One region of the Geodermatophilus sp. URMC 62 genome, then DNA from elsewhere that is predicted to be linked to it. Evidence: predicted binding sites of a transcription regulator. Region 1 holds the regulator's gene; the other holds the start of a gene.
What was found. Region 1 encodes LexA, which represses DNA repair genes until DNA is damaged. Its sites were predicted from a motif close to TCGAACANNTGTTCGA; they were not measured.
Positions count from the first base shown of each region.

Region 2: dinB (DNA polymerase IV) is a predicted target of LexA. The motif match lies at 7,494-7,509, and genes of this name have one in related genera.

Region 1 is NZ_JBRFHY010000001.1:335,743-347,240, forward strand. It holds gene ACU616_RS01560 (vitamin B12-dependent ribonucleotide reductase) at 1-1,278, opposite strand, end outside; gene nrdR (transcriptional regulator NrdR) at 1,404-1,952, opposite strand; gene ACU616_RS01570 (hypothetical protein) at 2,443-3,096, opposite strand; gene ACU616_RS01575 (LysM peptidoglycan-binding domain-containing protein) at 3,231-3,896, opposite strand; gene lexA (transcriptional repressor LexA) at 4,185-4,964, shown strand; gene ACU616_RS01585 (hypothetical protein) at 5,014-6,138, opposite strand; gene ACU616_RS01590 (phosphatase PAP2 family protein) at 6,104-6,862, opposite strand; gene hflX (GTPase HflX) at 7,000-8,475, opposite strand; gene ACU616_RS01600 (hypothetical protein) at 8,628-8,831, shown strand; gene dapF (diaminopimelate epimerase) at 8,828-9,715, opposite strand; gene miaA (tRNA (adenosine(37)-N6)-dimethylallyltransferase MiaA) at 9,712-10,647, opposite strand; gene ACU616_RS01615 (hypothetical protein) at 10,632-11,339, opposite strand; gene ACU616_RS01620 (DUF349 domain-containing protein) at 11,380-11,498, shown strand, end outside.
Region 2 is NZ_JBRFHY010000001.1:5,382,351-5,393,848, reverse strand. It holds gene ACU616_RS25850 (DNA polymerase III subunit alpha) at 1-1,814, shown strand, start outside; gene ACU616_RS25845 (VOC family protein) at 2,034-2,513, shown strand; gene ACU616_RS25840 (class I SAM-dependent methyltransferase) at 2,580-3,329, shown strand; gene ACU616_RS25835 (alkaline phosphatase family protein) at 3,374-4,567, shown strand; gene ACU616_RS25830 (sucrase ferredoxin) at 4,564-5,511, opposite strand; gene ACU616_RS25825 (cupin domain-containing protein) at 5,531-6,652, opposite strand; gene ACU616_RS25820 (BatC protein) at 6,967-7,317, opposite strand; gene dinB (DNA polymerase IV) at 7,560-8,750, shown strand; gene ACU616_RS25810 (DUF3040 domain-containing protein) at 8,857-9,285, shown strand; gene ACU616_RS25805 (transglutaminaseTgpA domain-containing protein) at 9,478-11,498, opposite strand, start outside.

The DNA of each region.
Region 1 (11,498 bases):
CGGCTCGGTCGGGAAGTCGGCGAAGCAGATCGAGATGTCCATCGCCGTGATGACCAGCTCGACGGCCTTGACGAAGGTCTTGGCGTCGAAGGTCCCGTCGTCGTTGAGGAACTTCATCAGGTTCAGCGACGCCAGGTTGCACGAGCTGTTGTCCAGGCTCATGTACTCCGAGCAGGGGTTGGACGCGTTGATCCGCCCCGTCTCGGGGTTGGTGTGCCAGTCGTTGATCGTGTCGTCGTACTGGATGCCGGGGTCGGCGCACTCCCACGCGGCCTTCGTGACCTTGCGGAAGAGGCCCTTGGCGTCGACGGTCTCGATGACCGAGCCGTCGAGGCGCGAGCGCAGGCCGAAGCCGGTGCCGTCCTCCACCGCGCGCATGAACTCGTCGGAGACGCGGACGGAGTTGTTGGCGTTCTGGTACTGGACGCTGGTGATGTCCTTGCCGCCGAGGTCCATGTCGTACCCGGCGTCGCGCAGCGCGCGGATCTTGTCCTCCTCGCGCGCCTTGGTCTCGATGAACTCCTCGACGTCGGGGTGGTCGATGTCGAGGACCACCATCTTGGCCGCGCGGCGGGTGGCGCCACCGGACTTGATCGTCCCGGCGGAGGCGTCGGCCCCGCGCATGAAGCTGACCGGGCCCGAGGCGGTGCCGCCGGAGGACAGCAGCTCCTTCGACGAGCGGATGCGGGAGAGGTTCAGACCGGCGCCGGAGCCGCCCTTGAAGATCAGCCCCTCCTCGCGGTACCAGTTGAGGATCGAGTCCATCGTGTCGTCGACGGCGAGGATGAAGCAGGCGCTGACCTGCTGCGGGGCGCTGGTGCCGACGTTGAACCACACGGGGCTGTTGAAGCTGAACACCTGGTGCAGCAGCATCCAGGTCAGCTCGTGCTCGAAGACCTCCGCGTCGCCCTCGCTGGCGAAGTAGCCGTGCTCGCGGCCGGCCGCGCCGTAGGTGAGCACCACCCGGTCGATGAGCTGGCGCAGGCTGCTCTCCCGCTGCGGGGTGCCCACGGCGCCGCGGAAGTACTTCGTGGTGACGATGTTGGTGGCGTTGATGCTCCACTCGGCGGGGAACTCCACGCCGCGCTGCTCGAAGTTGACCGAGCCGTCCCGCCAGTTGGTCATGACGACGTCGCGCCGCTCCCAGGTGACCTCGTCGTAGGGGTGCACCCCGGCGGTGGTGTAGACCCGCTTGACCTTCAGGCCCTTCCCCCGGGTCGGCGCCTTGGCGGGGGCGCGACGCGTGCGGCCTGACAAGCGGTCCTCGGTCTCGGTCACAGAGCTCTCCCTCGTGGAGTGGTCGGCGGCTGGGGAAGAGCCGCACTCGTTCTAGCGGGTGGTGCTGACGTTCCTGGCGTGCTCGGGTGTCCGGCGGTGCTGCCGGCGGTCGGGACGGGGTGCGGTCAGGTGGCGGTCCGGTCGGCCGCGGGCTGGCTGCGCCCGCCGCCGCGGCGGCGCGGCGGTGGGTCCAGCTGCATGCCCGGCAGCGGCGGGGTGCCGCCGGCGAGGTGGCGGGCCCGCAGCTCGGTGATGGCCTTCTCGAAGTCCTCGAGCGAGGTGAAGGCGCGGTAGACGCTGGCGAAGCGGAGGTAGGCCACCTCGTCGAGCTCCCGCAGCGGCCGCAGGATGGCCAGCCCGACCTCGTGGCTGGGGACCTCGGCCGCCCCGCTGGCGCGGATGGCGTCCTCCACCTGCTGGGCCAGCTGCTGCAACTGGTCCTCGTCGACCGGCCGGCCCTGGCAGGCCCGGCGGACGCCGGCGACGACCTTGGCCCGGTTGAACGGCTCGCTGACGCCGCTGCGCTTGACGACGGCGAGGACCGCCTCCTCCACCGTGGTGAAGCGGCGACCGCAGGCCGGGCACGACCGGCGACGGCGGGTGGTGGCCCCCTCGTCGGCCTCGCGCGAGTCGATCACCCGGCTGTCGGGGTTGTGGCAGAACGGGCAGCGCACTGCGGTTCACCTCCCTCCGCGACCGGCCCGTCACCCGCAACCGGTGACCGGTCCCGGGCGGCCGCGCCGGCGGCCGCTGATCGCCCCTCGGGGTCGCGTCTGTGGACCCCTCTGGGGACATCCGGTGGATGCCCCGGGGAAGTCCTGAGGATGACCTGTGGAGGACCACCGTCGAAGCAACTACTAGATGTAGGGGGACCCTAGGCCGGGCTCCACTACATCTGCAAGCCGAACGCGAGCATGTCTCTTCCGCCGCGATGTGCTCGCAACCCACCGGTGACCAGGCGCGAGCACGCTCCCCACCCGCCACACGACACGCCGAGGGCCCGCGCGTGTCGGCGTGCGGGAGAGGGTGGAACAGGCGTGGGGGACGCGCGCACGGGCACTGCCGGACGGCGGGTTCGTCGACGGTGGAGCTGCCCGCGGAGGCCCCGGCCCAGCACCGGGGCCCGGACCCACCGCGTCCGGCGGGGACGCCGGGACGGAGCGCTCAGACCGGGCGGCGGACGGCGGGACGCCCGCCGCGCGGGTGTGACGCCAGGTCGTCGAGGCGGATCGGGCGGGTCAGCAGGTCCGGCTCCCCGACCTCCGCGGAGGACGCCCCGGAGGACGCCGCGGAGGCGCCGGGGCCGTCCGGAACGGCGGGGGCGCCGACGGCGACCGCCGGCATCTCGGCCGTGAGCGCCCGGTGCCGGCCCGCACCGGCGGACCCGTCGGCGGGCGCCCGGTGCCGGCCCGCTGCGGCGGACCCGTCGGCGGGCTGCTCGGCGGTGCCGTCGGCGCCGTGCCGGCGGCCGGCACGGAACGTGCGGCGTGCCGGCTGCACCGCGGCCATCACGACGGTCGCGTCGGGACGGGGCGCACCGTCCTGCCGGTCGCGGTCGCCGACCTCGGCGCTCGGTGGCTCGGACGGCGACGCGGTGTGCGCGAGGGACAGGTGCCGCTCGGGCAGGCGCACACCGGCGAGGTCGACCCAGGTCGGCTCGCCCCCGTCGCGCCACCGCACCTGTGCCTGGCAGCCGCCGCGCTCGTCGTGCCGCCAGCCCAGCATGGCGCCGGGAGCCCAGGCGCCGTCCACGCACACCTCGACGTCCTGCGGCGAGCGGAAGACGACTGCGGCCCGGCTGTTCACGGCTGCTGACACGTCCTCGACCGTAGGTGCCGGTACTGCTCCGGCCGGTGAGCGACCTCGCGCGGAGGGTTGACGAACTCGCCGCCGCCCTCTCGTCCATGTCTGCCGGAGCTCGAGGGCGGACCCGGACGCCCCGCACCGCGCGCTCACGGCAGCTGGAGGACCTGGCCGGGCACGACGGACGAGCCCCGGAGGTCGTTGAGCTCCTCGATGGCGTCGACCACGACGCGCACGTCCTCCCCGTCCGCGGCGACCTCCCCCGCGATCGACCACACCGTGTCGCCCGGCTCGACGACGACGCTGCTCTCCCCCGCGAGCCGCAGTCCGCCGTCGGCACCGCCCACCAGCGGCGCGAGCCAGGCGCCCAGACCGACCGCTCCGCCGAGGGCGAGCACGGTGACGAGGCGCCGCCCCCGCCGGGTCAGCCGCACGGCGGCCGGCGCGCAGCCACCGCGGACGGGGCCACCGGTGGCACCGGAGCGCAGCGGCCGCCCGCTCGGACGGGCCGGGTCGCGCCGGGCGCCGGGCCGCTCGGTGGCCGGCCCGGCGGTGCGCACGGCCGCGGCGGCCTGGTGGTCGGGGACGGGGCGCAGGTGCCCGCCGACCCGCGGGCCGGAGCCCGGCAGGGCTCCGGGCGCCGCCGGCCGGGCCGGGCGGCCGGCAGCCGCCACACCTCCGACACCGACACCGACACCGACACCGCCACCGACACCGCCACCGCCACCGACACCGGCCCCCGGCCGGAGCGACGGCCGCCACGGGACCCGGACCGTCGCGTCGAACTCCAGCACGTCCTGCCGCACGGTGCCCATGACCCACTCCTCCTCGTCGGTGCCACCTGGTCGAACGCGTGTTCGATCGAACGCCTGTGCGATTCCTAGCGCAACCCGCCGACGGGGTCGACCCCGATACCTCCTGGCGGGTTTCGAACACACGTTTGAAGTACCGGCGCCGAGGCGCTACCGTCCGACCAGCACCCGTCCGCCGTCGCCTCCGGGCGCCGAGGCGGTCCCGTCCAGCCGGCGGTCCTGAACGACGAACCGCGGCCGGGCGGGAGCAGGACACGAGGGCCGTGGCAGCACGGCCGGCGAGGAGGAGACGTGGCGGGCACGAGCGGGACCGGCCAGCGCACACGCACCGGCGGGACGTCCCGCCGCGCGGGTAGCGGCGCGGGTGGGGAGGGGACCGGCGCGGTCCGCACCTTCCCCGACCGCACGGAGGCCGGCGACGGCCTGACGCAGCGGCAGCGCCGGGTCCTCGAGGTCATCCGCGACTCGATCGAGCGCCGCGGCTACCCGCCCTCGGTGCGCGAGATCGGCGAGGCCGTCGGCCTGTCCTCCGCGTCGTCGGTCGCCCACCAGCTCTCGGTGCTGCAGAAGAAGGGCTGGCTGCGGCGCGACCCCAACCGCCCCCGCGCGCTCGACGTCCGGCTGCCCGGTGAGACGCCGGGCGAGACCGCCGCTCCCGCCACTGCCCCCACCGGCGCACCCGCGGCCGACACCGGCGCGCCCACCTACGTGCCCCTGGTCGGCCGGATCGCCGCCGGTGGCCCGGTGCTCGCCGAGCAGGCGGTCGAGGACGTCTTCCCCCTCCCCCGCGAGCTGGTCGGCGAGGGCACGCTGTTCATGCTGCGCGTCGCCGGTGACTCGATGGTCGACGCGGCCATCTGCGACGGCGACTGGGTCGTCGTGCGCCAGCAGCCCACCGCGGAGAACGGTGAGATCGTGGCCGCGATGCTCGAGGGCGAGGCCACGGTGAAGACCTACAAGCGCCGCGACGGGCACGTCTGGCTGCTGCCGCACAACCCGGCGTACGAGCCGATCCCGGGCGACGAGGCGACCATCCTCGGCCGTGTCGTCACGGTGCTGCGCCGGGTCTGACGCCGCACCGCTCGCTGAGCGACCCGCCCCGTGGGGGCGGGTCGGCCGGTCACCGACCGACGGGTGGGCCGGCCGGGTCGCGCCGCCGGCGCAGCCGCCCGCCGATCCAGACGAGGACGGCTGCGACGGCAGCGGCCACCAGCCCGGCCGTGACCGGCGAGGGGCCGCCACCGTCGCCGGAGAGCAGTCCCGCCAGCGACGGATCGGCCGGGGCCGACGGCGCAGCCGGCGTCGACGCCGCGGTGGCAGCCGGCACCGGGACCAGCGTGACGTCGCCGGGCACGCCCTCCCCGGCGACGAGCAGCGCGCCGCCGTCGGCGGTGAAGGTGACCGCTTCCCCCTGTGGCTCCGCGGGCAGCGCGACGCGCACGGGCTCGCCGGCCAGCGCGCCCGGCACGTCGGAGCCGGCCAGCGGCCAGACGTAGGCGTCGGTGTAGGTCCGCAGCGCGATCCGGCTGCCGTCACGCGCGACCGCGCCACCGGTGACCAGCAGCTGGCCCGCACGCCCGACCGGGCCGCCGGGCGTGCCGGTCAGCGTGAAGGACACCGTGCCGACGTCGGCCAGCCCGACGGTGCCGCCGTCCACCAGCGGAGCGGCCGGCCGGTAGACGTGGCTGGCGCCCAGGACCTCCTTGGTCACCACGTACGGGGTGCCGTCCGGGGCCAGCAGCAGTGCCTCGGCGTCGTGCGCGCCGTCGGGATAGGTCAGCCGGTACAGCGCGGTGGCGCCGTCGGGACGCAGAGCGATGAGCGCGACGGTGGCCCGGGTGCCGTTGTTGTCCCCGGTGTCGGCCAGCCACACCGTGCCGTCCGGGCCGACCGCGAGGTCCTCGGGGTCGTAGGGGTCCAGCGGGGCGGTCACGACGTCGACGACCTGGCAGGTGCCGTCCAGCGCGTACACCGCCACCTGGTCGCCGCCGTCGGCCATCACCACCACCCGGTCACCGACGTCGACGAGGCCCGACAGCTCGGCCAGCCGCGGATCGGTGACCTGGCAGCGGACGGACGCCGCGGCCGGCTCCTGGGCGCCTGCGGACGGCGCGCCGGCCAGCGTCAGCGCCAGTGTCAGGGCCAGGCAGACGGGGGCGGCCGCCCCGCGGCGGGCCCTGCGACGGCCGGAAACGGGCCCGCGACGCCTGTCAGGACCGCGCGGACGGACGGCCGGCTCGCGCACGAGGCCAGCGTGACAGCACGGCTGCGTCCAGTGCGTGAACCACGCCCAGCAGCAGGAGGCCGACGGCCGCGCCGACCACCGCGTCGGTCACCCAGTGGAAGTCCAGCGACACCATGGCCACACCGGTGGCCACCGGCCCGAGCACGCTGAGCCACCACAGCGTGCGCTGCACCCGCGGACCCAGCCGGTACTCGACCGCCTGCCAGCGGGCCACCCCCCACATGAGCACGGCGTTGGCCACGTGCCCGGAGGGATAGGAGGCCCCGTCGCGGTGGAAGAACGACCCCGGGTAGGCCGGGGCGGTGCGCCCGGTGCCGAACTTGAACGCGTAGACGACGACGGTGAGCAGCGCCAGCGCGGTGAGGACCCGCACCAGCGGGAGCAGCGTCCGCTGCCGCACGCACAGCCAGCCGACCAGGACGGCCAGCACCGCGAGGATGGTGCCGCGCCCGCCGATCTGGGTGACCGCCCAGACCGGCCAGTAGGCCGGGGAGTCGCGCAGGTCCCAGCCGCTGACCGCCTCGGAGACCCGCAGGTCGACCCACTCGAGGTAGCCGCGGCTGAGCAGGTCCACGGTGACGGCGGACGCGACGAGGAAGGCACCGAGCAGCAGCCACCACGGCGGGCGGCCGGGGGTCACCACGCGACCGGGCAGGGCGGCGGGCTCGCCGGGCCCGTCCCCGGCCGGTGCGCCGTCCCGGCGCCGCACCACGCCGCTGGTCATCCGGTCACGGTACCGGCCCGTGACCCGTCCGTGACCTCGGCCGCCCGAGGGCGAGGCGGACGGTGGGGCAGACGGCGAGCCGCCCGGGGCCTGGCGCGGAGCCGGGCACCCGGGCGGCGGGGTGCGGGGAGGACCGGTCAGCCGACGGGCACGGCGAACCGCTCGAGGGCGGCGGCGAGGCCGCCGTCCACCCGCGCGGAGAGCCGGGTGCCCGACGCCTCGTGCTGCTCGCTGAGCACCTCGCCGTCGCGGTGGACGCGGGCGACCAGGTCACCGCGGTCGTAGGGCACGAGCACCTCGACCTCGACGTCCGGGTGCGGCAGCCGGGTCGCGACGATCTCGCGCAGCCGCTCGATGCCCTCGCCGGTGCGCGCCGAGACCCAGACCGCGCCCGGCAGGGCGCGGCGCAGGGTCAGCACGTCGTCCTCGGTCATGGCGTCGACCTTGTTGACGACGATCAGCTCGGGCACCGCCGCGGCGTCGATCTCCTGCAGCACCACGTGCACCGCGTCGATCTGGCCGAGCGGGTCGGGGTCGGAGCCGTCGACGACGTGCAGCAGCAGGTCGGCACCGGCCACCTCCTCGAGCGTCGACCGGAAGGCGTCGACGAGCTGGTGCGGCAGGTGCCGCACGAAGCCGACGGTGTCGGTGAGCGTGTACTCGCGGCCCTCGGGCGACTGTGCACGCCGCACCGTCGGGTCGAGGGTGGCGAACAGCGCGTTCTCCACCAGCACGCCGGCGCCGGTCAGCCGGTTGAGCAGGCTGGACTTGCCCGCGTTGGTGTACCCGGCGATGGCCACGCTCGGCACGGCGTGGCGGTCGCGGCCCGAGCGCTGGGTCGCGCGCGCAGTCGCCATGCCGGCGATCTCGCGACGCAGCCTGCTCACCCGCGACCGGATCCGCCGGCGGTCGGTCTCGATCTTGGTCTCACCGGGACCGCGGGTACCGATGCCGCCACCGCCGGCGACGCGGCCGCCGGCCTGCCGGGACAGCGACTCACCCCAGCCGCGCAGGCGCGGCAGCATGTACTGCATCTGCGCCAGCTCGACCTGGGCCTTGCCCTCCCGGCTGGTGGCGTGCTGGGCGAAGATGTCGAGGATCAGCGCGGTCCGGTCGACCACCTTGACCTTGAGGATCTTCTCCAGTGCGCCCAGCTGGCCCGGGGTGAGCTCCCCGTCGCAGATCACCGTGTCGGCGCCGCTGGCGGCGACGATGTCGCGGATCTCAGCGGCCTTGCCCGAGCCGACGTAGGTGCCGGCGTCGGGCTTGTCGCGCCGCTGGCTCACGGCCTCCAGGACCTCCGAGCCGGCGGTCTCGGCCAGCGCGGCGAGCTCGGCCAGCGACCGGTCGGCGTCGGCCTGGGTGCCCTCGGTCCAGACGCCGACGAGGACGACCCGCTCGAGGCGCAGCTGCCGGTACTCGACCTCGCTGATGTCGGCGAGCTCGGTGGACAGCCCCGCCACCCGGCGCAGCGCGCCACGGGCCTCGAGGTCGTAGGAGCCGGTCGTGTCGTCGTCGTCCCACTGGCCGGCCGGGGCGGGACGGGCTGCCTCAGCGCGCTCGGCCCGGTCCTGTGCGTCCGCGAGCACGGCGCGGTTCTGTGCGGTCGTCATCGGGTCCAGCGTGACACGCACGCCGTCCACGGTCACCTGGGTTGTCGTCTCTGCAGTCGTCATACGGCCGGTACAACACCGGAACGGGTCAGGTGCATCCCGCGGGGAGCCGGGTACGGGCGAGACGACGACCACGACCCAGGGAGGCACCCGTGAGCACCAGCAGCAGCGAGGGCACCGACGACCCCGGCCGCGACCCGGTCGGGCTGGAGGTGCCGCGCAACCTCTTCGGCGGCGCCGACCAGGACACCGGGGCCGGCACGCCGCGCGGCACCGGGAACGTGGGCCCCGGCGACAAGCCCGAGGCGCCGACCGACGAGCCCGAGACCCGCGCCGACACCCCGGACACTCCCTAGGAGCCGAGCCACTTCGGGGTCAGCTGCCCCGTCGCGACGACGACGGCGGGGCCGTGCAGCACCGTCGTCCCCGGGGAGACGTCGACCGTCAGCCGCCCGCCGGGGACGTCGACGACGACCGTGCCGCGCTGCGGCCCGTCGGACCCGGCTGCCAGGGCGGCGTAGGCGGTGGCGCAGGCGCCGGTGCCGCAGGAGCGGGTCTCCCCCACGCCGCGCTCGTGCACCCGCAGCCGGACGTGGGCGTCGGCGCCCTCGGCCGGCCGGGCGAGCACCTGGACGAACTCGACGTTGACGCCCTCCGGGAACAGGCCCGCGTCGAACCCGGGCTGCGCGGTGAGGTCGAGGGCGTCGAGGTCGGCGTCGGTGGCGCAGACCAGGTGCGGGTTGCCCATCGAGACGGCCTGGCCGGGGAACGCCCGCCCTGCCACGGTCGCCGCACCGCGCCCGAAGGGCCGGGCCGGGCCCATGTCCACCCAGTACGTGCCGTCGGCCCCGGCGCCCACCCGGCGCGGCCCGCCGCGGGTGCCCACCAGGATGCCGTCGGCGCAGGCCGCGCGGTCGAGCAGCCCCTCGGCGATCAGCACGTGCAGGAACAGCCGGACGCCGTTGCCGCACATCTCCGCGTGGGAGCCGTCGGCGTTGCGGTGGTCCATGAACCACTCGCAGCGGTCGAGGTCGGCACCGAGGACGGCGGCGGCGTCGGGCACGTGGCGGCTGCGCACCACCCGCAGGACGCCGTCGCCGCCGAGGCCGGCGCGGCGCTCGCACAGCCGCTGCACCAGGGCGGCGTCGAGGCGGTCCTCCGGCCAGCGGTCCCCGTCGGGGTCGGGCAGGACGACGAAGTCGTTCTCGGTGCCGTGCCCGAGGAGGAACCGGTCGCTCACCGCCCGATCCTACGGCGGCTGAGCAGCTCCTCGACGGCGTCGGGGAGGTCGGGGCGGGCGGCGTCGAACCAGGTGGTGGTCGCGTCGCGGCGGAACCACGAGCGCTGCCGCCGGACGAAGCGCCGGGTGGTGGTGACCGTCCGCTCGCGGGCCTCGGCGGCGGTGAGCGCGCCGTCGAGCTGGGCGAGCACCTGGGCGTAGCCGAGCGCGCGGGACGCCGTCGGCCCCTCGCGCAGGCCGTCGGCGGCGAGCGCGGCGACCTCGGCGACGAAGCCCGCCGCCCACATCCGGTCCACCCGCTCGGCCACCCGGGCGTCGAGCTCGGCCGGCTCCCGGTCCAGCCCGACGACGACGGCCGGGTAGTGCGGTCGGGGCTCGGGCAGCGTGGCGCGGAACGGCCGGCCGGTGAGCTCGACGACCTCCAGCGCCCGCACGATCCGCCGTCCGTTGCTGGGCAGCACCGCGGCCGCGGCGGCCGGGTCGACGGCGGCGAGGCGGGCGTGCATCTCGGCCGCGCCGGCGTCGGCCAGCTCGGCCTCCAGCCGGGCGCGGACCGCCGGGTCGGTGCCCGGGAACTCCAGGTCGTCGAGGACGGCGCGCACGTACAGGCCCGAGCCGCCGACCAGCAGCGGCACCACCCCGGCGGCGCGCAGCCGGTCGACCTCGGCGCGCGCCATCCGGGCGTACTCGGCCACCGAGGCGGCCTCGCGGACGTGCCACACGTCAAGCAGGTGGTGGGGCACGCCCTGACGCTCGGTGGCGTCGGGCTTGGCGGTGCCGATGTCCATGCCGCGGTAGAGCTGCATGGAGTCGGCGTTGACCACCTCGCCGCCGAGGCGCCGGGCCAGCGCGACCGCCAGCGCCGTCTTCCCGGTGGCGGTGGGCCCGACGACGGCGACCACGGGCGGCAGGCCGGTCACCGCGCCTGCCACACGGCCACCAGGTAGCCGACCCCGTAGGGGGCCTCGTCGGCCAGCAGCCGCGCGGTCACGGGCCGCCCCGCCAGCAGCGCCCCCACGGCGCGCCAGACGGGCACGCCGGCGGCCAGCAGCCGCCGTCCCTCCGCGGGGTCGAGCGCGGCCAGCGCGGCGGCGTCCCCCGCGGCCAGTGCGGCGGCGACGGCGGCGTCGAAGGGTGCGGCCGCGGCGTCCAGGTGCCCGGGGGCCTTGACGCTGCGGCGGGCCGAGCCGTCGCCCATGGCCAGCACCCCGACCGGCCCGGGCACCCCCGCCACGACCGCGGCCAGCTCCTCCGGCCCGGCGCCGACGCGCTCCCCCGTGCAGCCGGCGGCGGACAGCAGCGCCGCCCCCACGGTGAGGGCCGGCGGCATGCGGCGGCCGTCCGGGCGCACCCCGCCGGACAGCGGCACCTCGACGTCGACGCCGAACCCGCGCAGGTCCCCGGCATCGCCCCGCCCGTACCGGCCCTCCGCACCTGGCCCCACGACCACGACCAGCTCGGGCCGGGCGGCGAGCACCGCGTCGACCGCCTCGGCGCAGGCCGCCCGCAGGCCGGCGGTCTCCTCGGCCGCGCGCCCGGCGACCGCGGGGAGCAGCAGCGGCGGGCACGGGCAGAAGGCCACCGACAGGGACGCAGCCGGGCGGACGACGGGGGTGCTGCTCACCGCAGCAGTCTCGCCGATGCGGCGTGGGACACTGCGGTGCGTGTCGAGCACGGAGAACCCCGGAGACGGGTCGCAGCAGGTCCCCTCGCCCGAGACGGCCGGTCCCGACGTGACCACGCCCGACGTGACCACCCCCCACGAGACCATCCCCGACGCGGT
Region 2 (11,498 bases), 5.0 Mb from region 1:
AGCTGGTCGGCAAGTTCGGGCCCGAGACGTTCGAGGACATCGTCGTCGACATCTCGCTGTTCCGGCCGGGCCCGGTCAAGAGCGACATGGTGACGCCGTTCCTGCTGGCCCGGAACGGCTGGCGCGACCCGGTCTACCCGCACCCCGACCTCGAGCCGTTCCTGCGCGAGACCGCCGGCGTCGTGGTCTTCCACGAGCAGGTGCTGCAGATCGTGGCGCGGATGACGGGCTGTGACCTGGCCCAGGCCGACGAGGCGCGGCGGGCGCTGGGCGACCGGGAGCTGCACCCGGAGGTGCGGGCCTGGTTCGTGCCCGAGGCGCTGCGGCACTACCCGGTCGAGGTGGTCGAGAGGGTGTGGGAGGTGCTGGTCGCCTTCGGCTCGTTCGGCTTCTGCAAGGCCCACGCCGCGGCGTTCGCGCTGCCCACCTACCAGTCGGCGTGGCTCAAGACCCACCACCCGGCGGCCTTCCTGGCCGGGGTGCTCACCCACGACCCGGGCATGTACCCCAAGCGGCTGATCCTCGACGACGCCCGCAACTTCGGCGTCCGGGTGCTGGGCCTCGACGTCAACACCTCGGCCGGCAGCTACCGGGTGGAGCGGCTGGCCGCGGCCGACCGGCGGACCGACTGGCGGCGGCCGGAGTGGATGCCGGCGGCCATGCCCGACCCCTCCGGCTACGGCATCCGGCTGGCGCTCTCCGACGTCAAGGGCATCTCCGACGACGAGGTGGCGCGGGTCGTCGCCGGGCAGCCGTACCGGTCGCTCGCCGACTTCTGGGCGCGGGCGGCGGTGTCGCGTTCGGTGGTCGAGCGGCTGGTGCTGGCCGGTGGGTTCGACTCCCTCTACGGCTTCGGGGTGCGCGACCGGGAGGCCGGCCGGCCCACCCGCGCCCGCGGGTCGGTGACCCGCCGCGACCTGCTGCTGCAGATCAGCGAGCTCGACCGGTGGAGCCGCAGCGGGGCGCGGGCCGGCTCGGTGGGGCAGCTCAGCCTCGACCTGCTCGGCCTCGAGCTGCCCGGTGACGACACCCGTGACGAGGGTGGCCCGGACCAGGCCGGTGACGAGGGCGGCCCGGGCGAGGGCGGTGAGGAGGGCGGTCCGGAGACGACGCTGTCCTGGGGCACGGGGTCGGGGCTGCCCGAGTTCACCGACGCCGAGCTGGTGCGCGCCGAGCTGGAGGTGCTCGGGCTGGACGCCAGCCGGCACGTCGTCGACTTCTACCGGCCCTTCCTCGCAGCATTGGGCGCGGTGCCGGCCGGCGAGCTGCTCGGCAGCCGCAGCGGCGCCGAGGTGCTGGTCGCCGGGGTCAAGGTGGCCACGCAGACGCCGCCGATCCGGTCGGGGCGCCGGGTGGTGTTCGTGACCCTCGACGACGGCACCGGCTGCACCGACTCGACCTTCTTCGAGGACGTGCAAGGCCCCTACGCCGGGACGGTGTTCCACTCCTGGCTGCTGGTGATCCGCGGGGTGCTGCGGCGCACCGGTCCGCGCGGGGTGTCGATCCGGGCGACCGGGGCGTGGGAGCTGCCGGCGCTGCACGAGGCGTGGGAGACCGGCGGCCCGGCCGCGGTGGCCGAGCACATGGCCGCGCCGGGGGAGTACACCGAGCAGGCCATCGCCGGGGCGGCGGCCTCGCACGGTGCCCGGCCGGTGGTGGTCCGGCCGGTGCTCGTGCACCCCACCGGCTTCCGGATGTCGCCCTACGCCGACGTCAAGCCGGCCGGGGACGACGCCGCGACCGCCGCCCGCCGCGCCGCGGCCGCCGCGCCCCGCAAGCTGTGGCACTCCAGCCCCGGCAGCTCCGGCCACTGACGTGCCGGCCCCGCTGCCCCCGCCGTCTCGGCGCTCACGGGGCCGCGGGGGGCGACACGCCGGTCGCCGTCGGGGTGCCGCCGCTGCCGCGCCGTGATCGGCCCGCCCGGGCGCGGGCGACCGCCGGACGGCGTCCCGGAGGCCGATGACTCCGGCCGCGCCGCGCGGTCTACTCCTCGACGCCGGCACCACGCCGGCCCCGGAGGAGGAGCACCAGCCATGCCGAAGCAGATCCCGTGCCTGTGGTTCGACGGCCGCGCCGAGGAGGCCGCGGAGCACTACACGTCGGTCTTCCCGAACTCCTCGATCACCCAGGTCACCCGCTACGGCCCCGACATGCCGATGCCCGAGGGCACCGCCATGACCGTGAGCTTCACCCTCGACGGGCACGACTACGTCGGCCTCAACGGCGGCCCGGAGTTCACCTTCACCGAGGCGATCTCCTTCCAGATCATGTGCGCCGACCAGGACGAGGTCGACCACTACTGGTCACGGCTGACCGACGGCGGCGAGGAGAGCCAGTGCGGCTGGCTCAAGGACCGCTTCGGCGTCTCCTGGCAGGTGATCCCCGTCGAGCTGTTCACCCTGGTCGGCGACCCCGACCCCGGCCGGGCCCAGCGCGCCACCCAGGCGATGCTGCGGATGCGCAAGATCGTCGTCGAGGACCTGCGCGAGGCCGCCGACCGCGTCCCGGCCTGATCGGCCCCTCGGCAGGGCCCGGCGTGCGCCCGGTGGGTCCGCCCACCCGCCAGTAGGGTCGGCGGGGTGAGCGCCCCCGCCCCGTCCACCGGCGAGCAGCTGCCCGTCCGGACCGCCGCGGTGTGGGCCGCGCTCGACCCGCTCGTCGGCGCCGGCGGCACGCTGCGGGTGCTCGACGTCGGCGGCGGCAGCGGTGTCTTCGCCGTCCCGCTCGCCCGCCTCGGCCACCAGGTCACCGTGGTCGACCCCAGCGCCGACGCCCTGGCCACCCTCCGGCGGCGCGCACAGACCGCCGGTGTCGGCGACCGCGTCCGCGGCCTGCAGGGCGACGGCGACCTGCTGCACGAGCTGCCCCTCGACGACCACGCGGGGGACGACGGGTACGACCTCGCCCTCTGCCACTCGGTGCTCGAGGTCGTCGACGACCCCTCGGCCACCCTCCGCGAGATCACCCGCGCGCTGCGCCCCGGCGGCCAGGTGAGCATCGCCACCGCCAACCGTGCCGGCGCCGTCCTCGCCCGCGCCCTCGGCGGGCACCCCAAGGAGGCCCTCGCGCTGCTCGAGGACCGCGACCCCGCCCCCGGCCGCACCCGCCCGGCCCGCCGCCGCTTCGGCCCCGACGACCTGCTCGCCCTCGTCACCGACGCCGGCCTGCAGCCGGGCCCCTGGCGCGGGGTCGCCGTCGTCACCGACCTGCTCGACGCCGCCTCCGGCGCCGACCCCGAGGCCGTCCGCCGCCTCGAGCTCGCGCTGGCCGGCACCTCGCCCTACCGCGACGTCGCCACGGGCCTGCATGTGCTGGCGACCCGCCCCTGATGTCGAGTCCGAGTCGGCCTCGTCCCGGGGGCCGCCCTGAGCTCGTGAAGGGTGGGGAGGACGGGGTCCGTCCGCTGCCACCCGGCCTCACCCGCCCCGCCTACGGCGCGGCCACCCTCGCCGACGTCCTGCCCGGCGTGGCCGCGGCCCTCGGCGTCCCCGTCGACCGCGGCGACCTGCCGCCCGACCCGCTCGGTCTCACCGCGGCCCTGGCCGGCGCCCGCCGGGTCGCGGTCCTGCTCGTCGACGGGCTCGGCGCGCACCTGCTGCGCGCGCACGCCGCGCTCGCCCCGGTGCTCGCCGGCCTGGCCACCCCCGCCGGCGACCTGGCCGCCCCCTGCCCGAGCACCACCCCGGTCAGCCTCACCACCCTGGGCACCGGCGTCCCCCCGGGCGGGCACGGCGTCCTGGGTTTCGTCACCGCCGTCCCCGGCGAGGACCGCACCCTCAACCACGTGCAGTGGGCCGACGACCCCGACCCCGCGGTGTGGCAGGCCCGGCCGACGGTCTTCGAGCAGCTCGCCGCGGCCGGCGTCCCGGTCACCGCCGTCGCGCCCTACGCCTACCGCGGCTCGGGCCTGAGCACGGCGGCCTACCGCGGCGCCGGCTACTCGGGCACAGTCGGCGCCGGCGACCTGGCCGCGGTGGTCCTGCAGTCCCTGGCCGCGGCGCCGGCCGGCCTGGTCTACGGCTACACGCCCGAGCTCGACCTGACCGGGCACGTCCGCGGGCTGGACTCCCAGAGCTGGCGGCTGCAGCTCGCGCTGGTCGACCGGCTGGTGGAGCAGGTGGTCGCCGGCCTGCCCGACGACGCCGCCCTGCTGGTGACCGCCGACCACGGCATGCTCGACGTCCCCCCGCACACCCGCGTCGACCTCGACGAGGAGCCCGTGCTCCTCGACGGCGTCGCCCTGCTGGCCGGCGAGCCCCGCGCCCGCTACGTGCACGCCGTCCCCGGCGCGGCCGGCGACGTCCTCGACGCCTGGCGCGGCGTCCTCGGTGACCGCGCCTGGGTCACCAGCCGCGAGGAGGCGGTGGCCAGCGGCGTCTTCGGCCCCGTCGACGGCGGGCTGGCCGCCCGCATCGGCGACGTCGTCGCGCTGGCCCGCGGCCCGTGGGCGATGACCGCCGGCACCACCGAGCCCGGCCCCAGCCGGCTGGTCGGCTACCACGGCTCGCTCACCGACGCCGAGCTGGCGATCCCCCTGCTGCTCGCCCGCGGGCCCGGCCTGCACTAGCCGGCCGGCGACACCGACAGGGCCGTCCAGGTCCGGGAGTGCGCCGGGTGCAGCGCCCGGCAGGTCAGCTGCGCCGCCTCCTCGGAGGGCCGGCTCTCCACGCGGACGACGACGTCGCCGTCCGGGCCGGCCAGCACCACCTCGAAGCGCTCGACACCGGCGGCCTCCTCGGCGGCGGACCCGGGCAGCTTGCGGGAGGAGCGCAGGGGCAGGTCGTCGACCCCGAGCAGCCCGAGCTCCGCGCGCGCGGCCGCCTGCGCCGCCTGCGCCGGCATGGGCAGCCCCGACCGGCCGCGCAGCCACGGCAGCGCCACCTGGCCGCGCGCGTGGGCGGCGACGAGGTCGGCACCGTCGCCGGACACCTGCCCGTAGGCGAACCCGTGCGGCAGCACGAGCACGTTGCCCGCGAACCGGCAGCCGCCGAGGTGGCTGCACTCCCACACGTCGGCCGGGCCGGGGGCGGGCAGCGCGCGGGCCAGCGGCCGGCCGCGCAGCGCGCAGCAGGCGTCGTGCTGGCCGTGCGTGCACACCAGGTAGGTGGGGCGCTGCGTCCGCTCGCCCACCGACCCGTCCCACGGGGCGTCGAGCAGGTCGGCGTCGCCGTCGCGCACCGACCACCACAGCCCCTCGGAGCCCGGCCGGGCGTCGACGTAGGCCCAGCGGCGGCCGGAGTCGGCCAGGCGGTCGCCGGGGCGGCGGACCAGCAGCACCCGCACGCCCTCGGCCCGGGCGCGGGCGGTCAGGCCGGCGGCCACCCCCCGGTCGAACCGGGACTGGGTCAGCGCGTCGCGCCCCCACGGCCCCGGCTGCTCGATGAGCAGCCAGCGCTGCGCCGGCCCGGCCGTGCCCGCGGGGGAGTCGCCCCGCGCCTCGGCGGTCACCGAGCAGCGGGTCGGGTCGATCCGGCCGCGGGGGGAGGGAGCGGCGGCCGTCGGGGCGCTCACCCGGAGCTGGGCTGCGGGCTCACGACCCGGTCCCGAGGGCGTCGGCACGCTCCCCATCGTCCCCGCCGGCGTCCGGCGCGGGGGCACCGGGACCGTGCGGGCCCGGCTCCGGGGCGGTGGCGGGGACGCCGTCGACGGCCCCGCCGGTCCGGGCGGCGTCGGCCCCGCCGGGGAGGGCGGCGTCGGCCACCACCGCGATCGACTCGGTGACCAGCCGCCGGGCGAGGACGAGCCGGTCGTCGGCGTCGAGCCCGGGCAGGTCGGCGACCTTGAGCTCCCCGGCGGCCAGCAGTTCGGCCAGCGCGGGCCGGGTGGCGGCGGGGAACTGGTGCCGGCGCCGCCCACCGAGCAGGACGACCCGGTCGTCCCCGGCCCGGCCGTCGGAGGCGGGGCGCAGGCTGCAGCGCAGCCGGCGGCGCAGCCGCAGCACGGTGTCGGGCGTGAGGGCCGCGGCCGCGGTCGCCTGGGCCAGCGGCGCGACCGGCTCGGGGCGCACCTGGTCCCACGTGCGCGCCCGCAGCCGGTCGGCCACCTCGTCGGGGTCGATCCGGTCCAGCCAGTCCCGCAGCGCGGCGAGGACCGTGGTGACGTCCTCGCGCACGGTCGCCGGGTCGGCGAGGTCCAGGCCCACCGGCAGCGAGCGGCGCAGCTCGCGGTCGTCGGCGGCCAGCGCCCGCACCAGATCCAGCGCCGACTCCGCGGCCGCCCAGCGGGTGACCGGGTGCACCCCGATGGTCAGGTGCGCGCTGGTCTGCCCGAGCGCCACCGCCGAGTGCAGGTAGCCGCGGGGCAGGTAGAGGGCGTCGCCGGGGCGCAGGACGGCGTCGATCACCGGCTCGCGTTCCGCGGCGGCGGCGACGTCGGCCGCGCGGTCGTTCCACGGCTGGGTGCGCAGCGGGTCGGGCAGCACCGGCTCGTGGATGCGCCAGTGCTTCTCGCCGGCCACCTGCAGCACGAACACGTCGTGGACGTCGTAGTGCGGGCTGAACCCGCGCGAGGACGGCGGGGTGACGTAGGCGTTGACCTGCGTCGGGTGCCCCAGGTCGGCGGCGAGGGAGTCGGCGAACTCGATCAGCGGCGGCCAGAGCCGGTGCAGGCCCTGCAGGACGACGGTGCTGCCGTCGGCGAACAGCCGCAGCACGGCGTCGGAGGAGACCTGGTCGGCGACCTCGGCACCGGCGCCCCCGGAGGTGGTGAACCGCTTCGGGTCGACGACGGCGCCGTCCTTGGCGATGCGGAGGAACGGGGTGCGCAGGCCGCGACGGGACAGCAGCTCGTCGACGTCGGCCAGGGTCAGCAGGTCGGCGAAGGACTCACCGGTGTCCTCGGCGCGGGCGAGCAGGGGGCGGCGGGACCAGTGCCGCTCGGCGAAGACCTCCGGGTCGAGGTGCGTGCACCGGCGCAGGGCCGGGCGGAGGTCGCCTCCGCCCGGCCCCGTGCCTGTCGGGTCCTGGCTCAGGCCGAACCGTCCGCGCCACCGTCGGCACCGCCGTCGGCGCCGCCGTCCGAACCGCCACCGGCCGCACCGCCGTCGGCCGGGCCGTGACCGGCGCCGCCGTCCGCGCCGCCGTCCGCGCCGCCGTCCGCACCGCCGTCGGCACCGCCGTCGGCGCCACCGTCCGCACCACCGTCGGCCGGGCCGTGACCGGCGCCGCCGTCGGCGCCACCGTCCGCGCCGCCGTCGTGGCCCGCGCCGCCGTCGGCACCGCCGTCGGCACCGCCGTCGTGCTGGCCTGGCGTGCCCTCGCCGGCACCGCTGTCGGCCGGGCCCTCCGTGCTGGTCATGTCGTCGTCGTCGAGCGCCATCGGGCTCCTCCGGGATCCGGGTCGGGACCGTCCGCCGGCCGGCGGTCGGTCGCGTCCCACCTAACCCGTTCCGCGCCTCGCCACACATGGCCCGACCAGCCGTTTCCCGACACGCGACGACACTCCGGACGAGGGCGCACCCCGCCCGGACGGGCCGCTACCCTCCTCGCGTCGGTGCGAACAGGTGTTCGAGGGGAGGGGTGTCCGTGGCGCCGTCGCGGGGGCGGGCGGAGGGGTGCACCGTGCTGCACGTCGACATGGACGCCTTCTTCGCCAGCGTCGAGGTGCGCCGGCACCCCGAGCTGGCCGGCACGCCGGTGATCGTGGGCGGGGCCGGCAACCGCGGGGTGGTCACCTCGGCGACCTACGAGGCGCGGGCGTACGGGGTGCACGCCGCCATGCCCACCGCCCGGGCGCTGCGGCTGTGCCCCACCGCCACCGTGCTGCCCGGCGACGTGGCGCTCTACGCCGAGGTCTCCCGGTCGGTCATGGCGCTGTTCCGCTCGATCACCCCGCTGGTGGAGCCGCTGAGCCTGGACGAGGCGTTCCTCGACGTCTCCGGGGCCGGCCGCCGGCTCGGTGACGCCGCGGAGATCGGCGAGTACCTGCGCGCCCGGGTCTACGACGAGCAGGGCATCACCTGCTCGGTCGGCGTGGCCGGCACCAAGTTCGTGGCCAAGCTCGCCTCCACCCGCGCCAAGCCCGACGGGCTGCTCGTCGTCCGCCCGGCCGAGGTCATCGACTTCCTGCACCCGCTGCCGGTCGGCGCGCTGTGGGGCGTCGGCGCGAAGACCGAGGAGGTGCTGCTGCGGCTGGGGCTGCGGACGGTGGGCGACCTCGCGCACGTGCCCGCGCGCACCCTGCAGCGGGCGGTGGGGCAGGCCGCGGGCAGCCACCTGCACGAGCTGGCGTGGGGCCGCGACCCGCGCCGGGTGGTCCCCGACGAGCCGGAGCGGTCGGCCGGCCACGAGGAGACCTTCGGCACGGACGTCGACGACCCCGCCGTCGTCCACCAGGAGCTGCTGCGGCTGGCCGAGCGGACGGCGGGCCGGCTGCGCGCGGGCGGCTGGCTGGCCCGGACGGTGAGCGTCAAGGTCCGGTTCGCCGACTTCACGACGATCACCCGCAGCCGCACCCTCGGCGTCCCCACCGACGTCGGGCAGGAGCTGTACGAGACCGCTCGCGCCCTCTTCGACGCCCTCGGCCTGGACCGCGCCCGGATCCGGCTGGTCGGGGTGCGGGCCGAGCGGCTGGTGCCGGCCGGGTCGGCGCCCCGCCAGCTCGAGCTCGGCGCCCGCCAGCACGGCCGCCGCGACGCCGAGATCGCCGCCGACCGGGCGGCCCGCCGGTTCGGTGCCGGCGCCGTCCGCCCGGCCACGCTGCTGCGCCGCGACGGCGACCGGCGGGTGCGCGACGGCCACCCCCGGGAGTGATCGTGAGGACCCGGCAGCGGTCTCCCGGCGGGTCGCCACGCACTCGCCTTTCGCACCCCGCAATCGGCTCGTATCCTCGGTGTCACCCCCGGGTAGACACCCGGGGGTGTCCGGCTCCGCCCACATGGAGGTCTCGGTGCCGCTCTCCGAGCACGAGCAGCGACTGCTGGAGCAGATCGAGCGCGCCCTCGTCGACGACGATCCCAAGTTCGCCTCCTCCGTCCGCACGGGTGACCGCAGGCTCAAGGCCCGGCGGAAGCTGCAACTCGGTGCGCTGCTGGTGCTGGTGGGTCTGGCCGTCCTCGTCGGAGGCGCTGTCGCCCCGTCCGTCCCGCTGGGGGTGCTCGGCTTCCTGGTGATGTTCGGCGGTGCCGCCCTCGGCGTCCTCAACTACCGCTCCGCCACCGGCGCCGTCGAGACCGGCCCGGCCGGCCAGCGCGGCGGGAGCACGGCGCGCGGCCGCGGGGGCCGGCCCCGTCGTCAGCCGCTGAAGAACCGCCTCGAGGAGCGCTTCCGCCGCCGCTACGACCAGTAGCCCGCCTCGGACCCGCAGCCCCACCTCCAGCGCCGACGGCCGCCGTCCCCTCCGGGACGGCGGCCGTCGGCGTTCCCGGGGTCCCCGCCGGCCGCGCGCGGGCGGCGAGGGTGCGCTCGCCGGACGCACCGGTCTCCTCCCTGCCCCCGGGACGGCCGGACGCCGCCGCGGGCGACGGGGTCCTCCTCCGGGTCAGGCGGGCCGGCGGCGGCGCGGGAGCCGGGAGGTGACCGCGGCGGAGACGGCGTCGCCCAGCGAGGCCGGCCACAGCAGGGCCCGCAGCCGGACCCGCAGCGGCACCGCCGCCGCCAGCCCCCGCCGGGCGGTGCCCAGCGCCGCGGGAAGCGCCGGGTCGCCGGCCGCGCCCGGGCGGCCGTAGCTGGCCGCCTCCTCGGCGCGGGCCAGCCGCTCGACCGCGTCGCCGGCGCCCTGGCCACCGGCCCGGTGCGCGCCGCTGCCCCCGGGCGACCCGAGCGTGCGGCCCAGCGACGCGGCCTGCTGCCGCGGGGTGTGCGCCGGGTCCCAGGGCAGGCCGAGGTCGCGGGCGGTGGCGGCCAGCTCGTCCCACAGCGCGGCCGGGTCCCCGTCGGCCAGCCGGCGCCGCCGCTGCAGCGCGCGGGCGGCGGCGGGGGCGGCCAGCAGCGCGCCCAGCCCGAGCAGGACGCCGGCGGCCACCAGCACCGGGCGGGCCGCCGAGGTGTCCCGGGCGGCGGCCCGGCCCTGCGGCGCGGCGTCGGGCGCCCGGTCGACCTGCGGGACGGGGACGATCGGCGCCGGGGTCGGTGCGGTCGGCACGTCGGTCGGGCGCTCGAGGACCTCCTGGTCGGCCGGCCGCGGCGCCCAGGGCAGCTCGACGGCCCGCTCGGTGTCGATCGGTGTCGGGTCGAACGGGACCCAGCCCAGGTCGTCGAACCAGACCTCCACCCAGGCGTGCGCGTCGTCGCTGGTCACCAGCCGCCCGCCGCCGGGCTGCACGCGGCCGGGCGTGTAGCCCAGGGCGACCCGGGCGGGGATCCCGGCGGCGCGGACCATCGCGGCCATCGCGCCGGCGTACTGCTCGCAGTAGCCCTGCTTGAGGCGCAGGAAGTCGGCGAGGTCGTCGCCGCCGGTGCCCGGCGCGGTGGAGAGGCTGTAGACGAAGCCGTTCTCCCGGGAGAACGAGTCGTGGATGGCGCGCACCGCGTCGTACGGCGTGGCCGCCCCGGCGGTGAGCGTGGCCACCAGGTCGGTGACGCTCGGGTCCAGGACCGGCAGGGCGGTGTCGCGCTCGAGCACCGGGTCGCCCGCCGGCAGCGGTGCCGACGCGCGCAGCTCCTCCTCGGTGGGCTGTGGCTCGACGGCGGTGACGCGGTAGCTGCGGCCGGCGGTGGTGACGTCGCGGCCGAAGACCGTGCCGGTGGCCGGGTCGAACCGCCACGCCCCGGGGTCGTCGATGGCCACCGACAGGGGGGAGGCGAGCACCGGCAGGAACCGGTCGTCGTGGCCGACGGCGGTGATCGTCGCCTCCACCACCCGTCCCTCGCGGTGGCCCGGCAGCGGTGCGAGGTCCTCGCGCTGGGCCACCGACGCCTCGCCGTCGAGGTTGCCGACCGTCCAGCCGTCCTCGGCGTCGTAGACGTCGAGCGTCACCACCCGCAGGTAGCCCGGCTCCAGGACCGAGCTGTCCACGCGCAGCAGGTCGATCGGCTCGGGCAGCGTCAGCTGGCCCTGCAGCGCCGCGGCCGGGTCGAGCGCGGTGCCGGTGGACCCGCCGCCCCCACCCGGGCCGAAGCCGGCGGCCAGCCGGCCCTCGGGCAGCGTCGGGACGAGGCTGCCGAGCACGACCGCGGCCACGAGCGCCAGCGCGGCGGTGCCGGTGGCGGCGAGCGTCCCCGCGCCGCGGCGCGTCCCGGTCCCCCCGGAGCGGGCGGCCAGCCGCCGGGACTGGTCGGTCCACAGCAGCAGCGCCAGCCCGGCCGCCGGGGCGGCCAGCGCGGGCAGCCCCACGCTGCCGGTCACCGTGCTGACCGGCACGCAGAACAGGACCAGCAGGCCCAGCCCGGCCAGCGCCGGCTGCCGGCCGCCGACGGCGACCAGGTCGACGGTCACCGCGACCAGGCCCACGAGCAGCACGGTGAGCGCGAGCAGCCCGGTGAGCGGCAGGGCCGGCGTCGACTGCTCGCGGATCTCGGCGGAGCCGTCGAGCAGCACCGTGCCGAGGGCGTCGAGGGAGG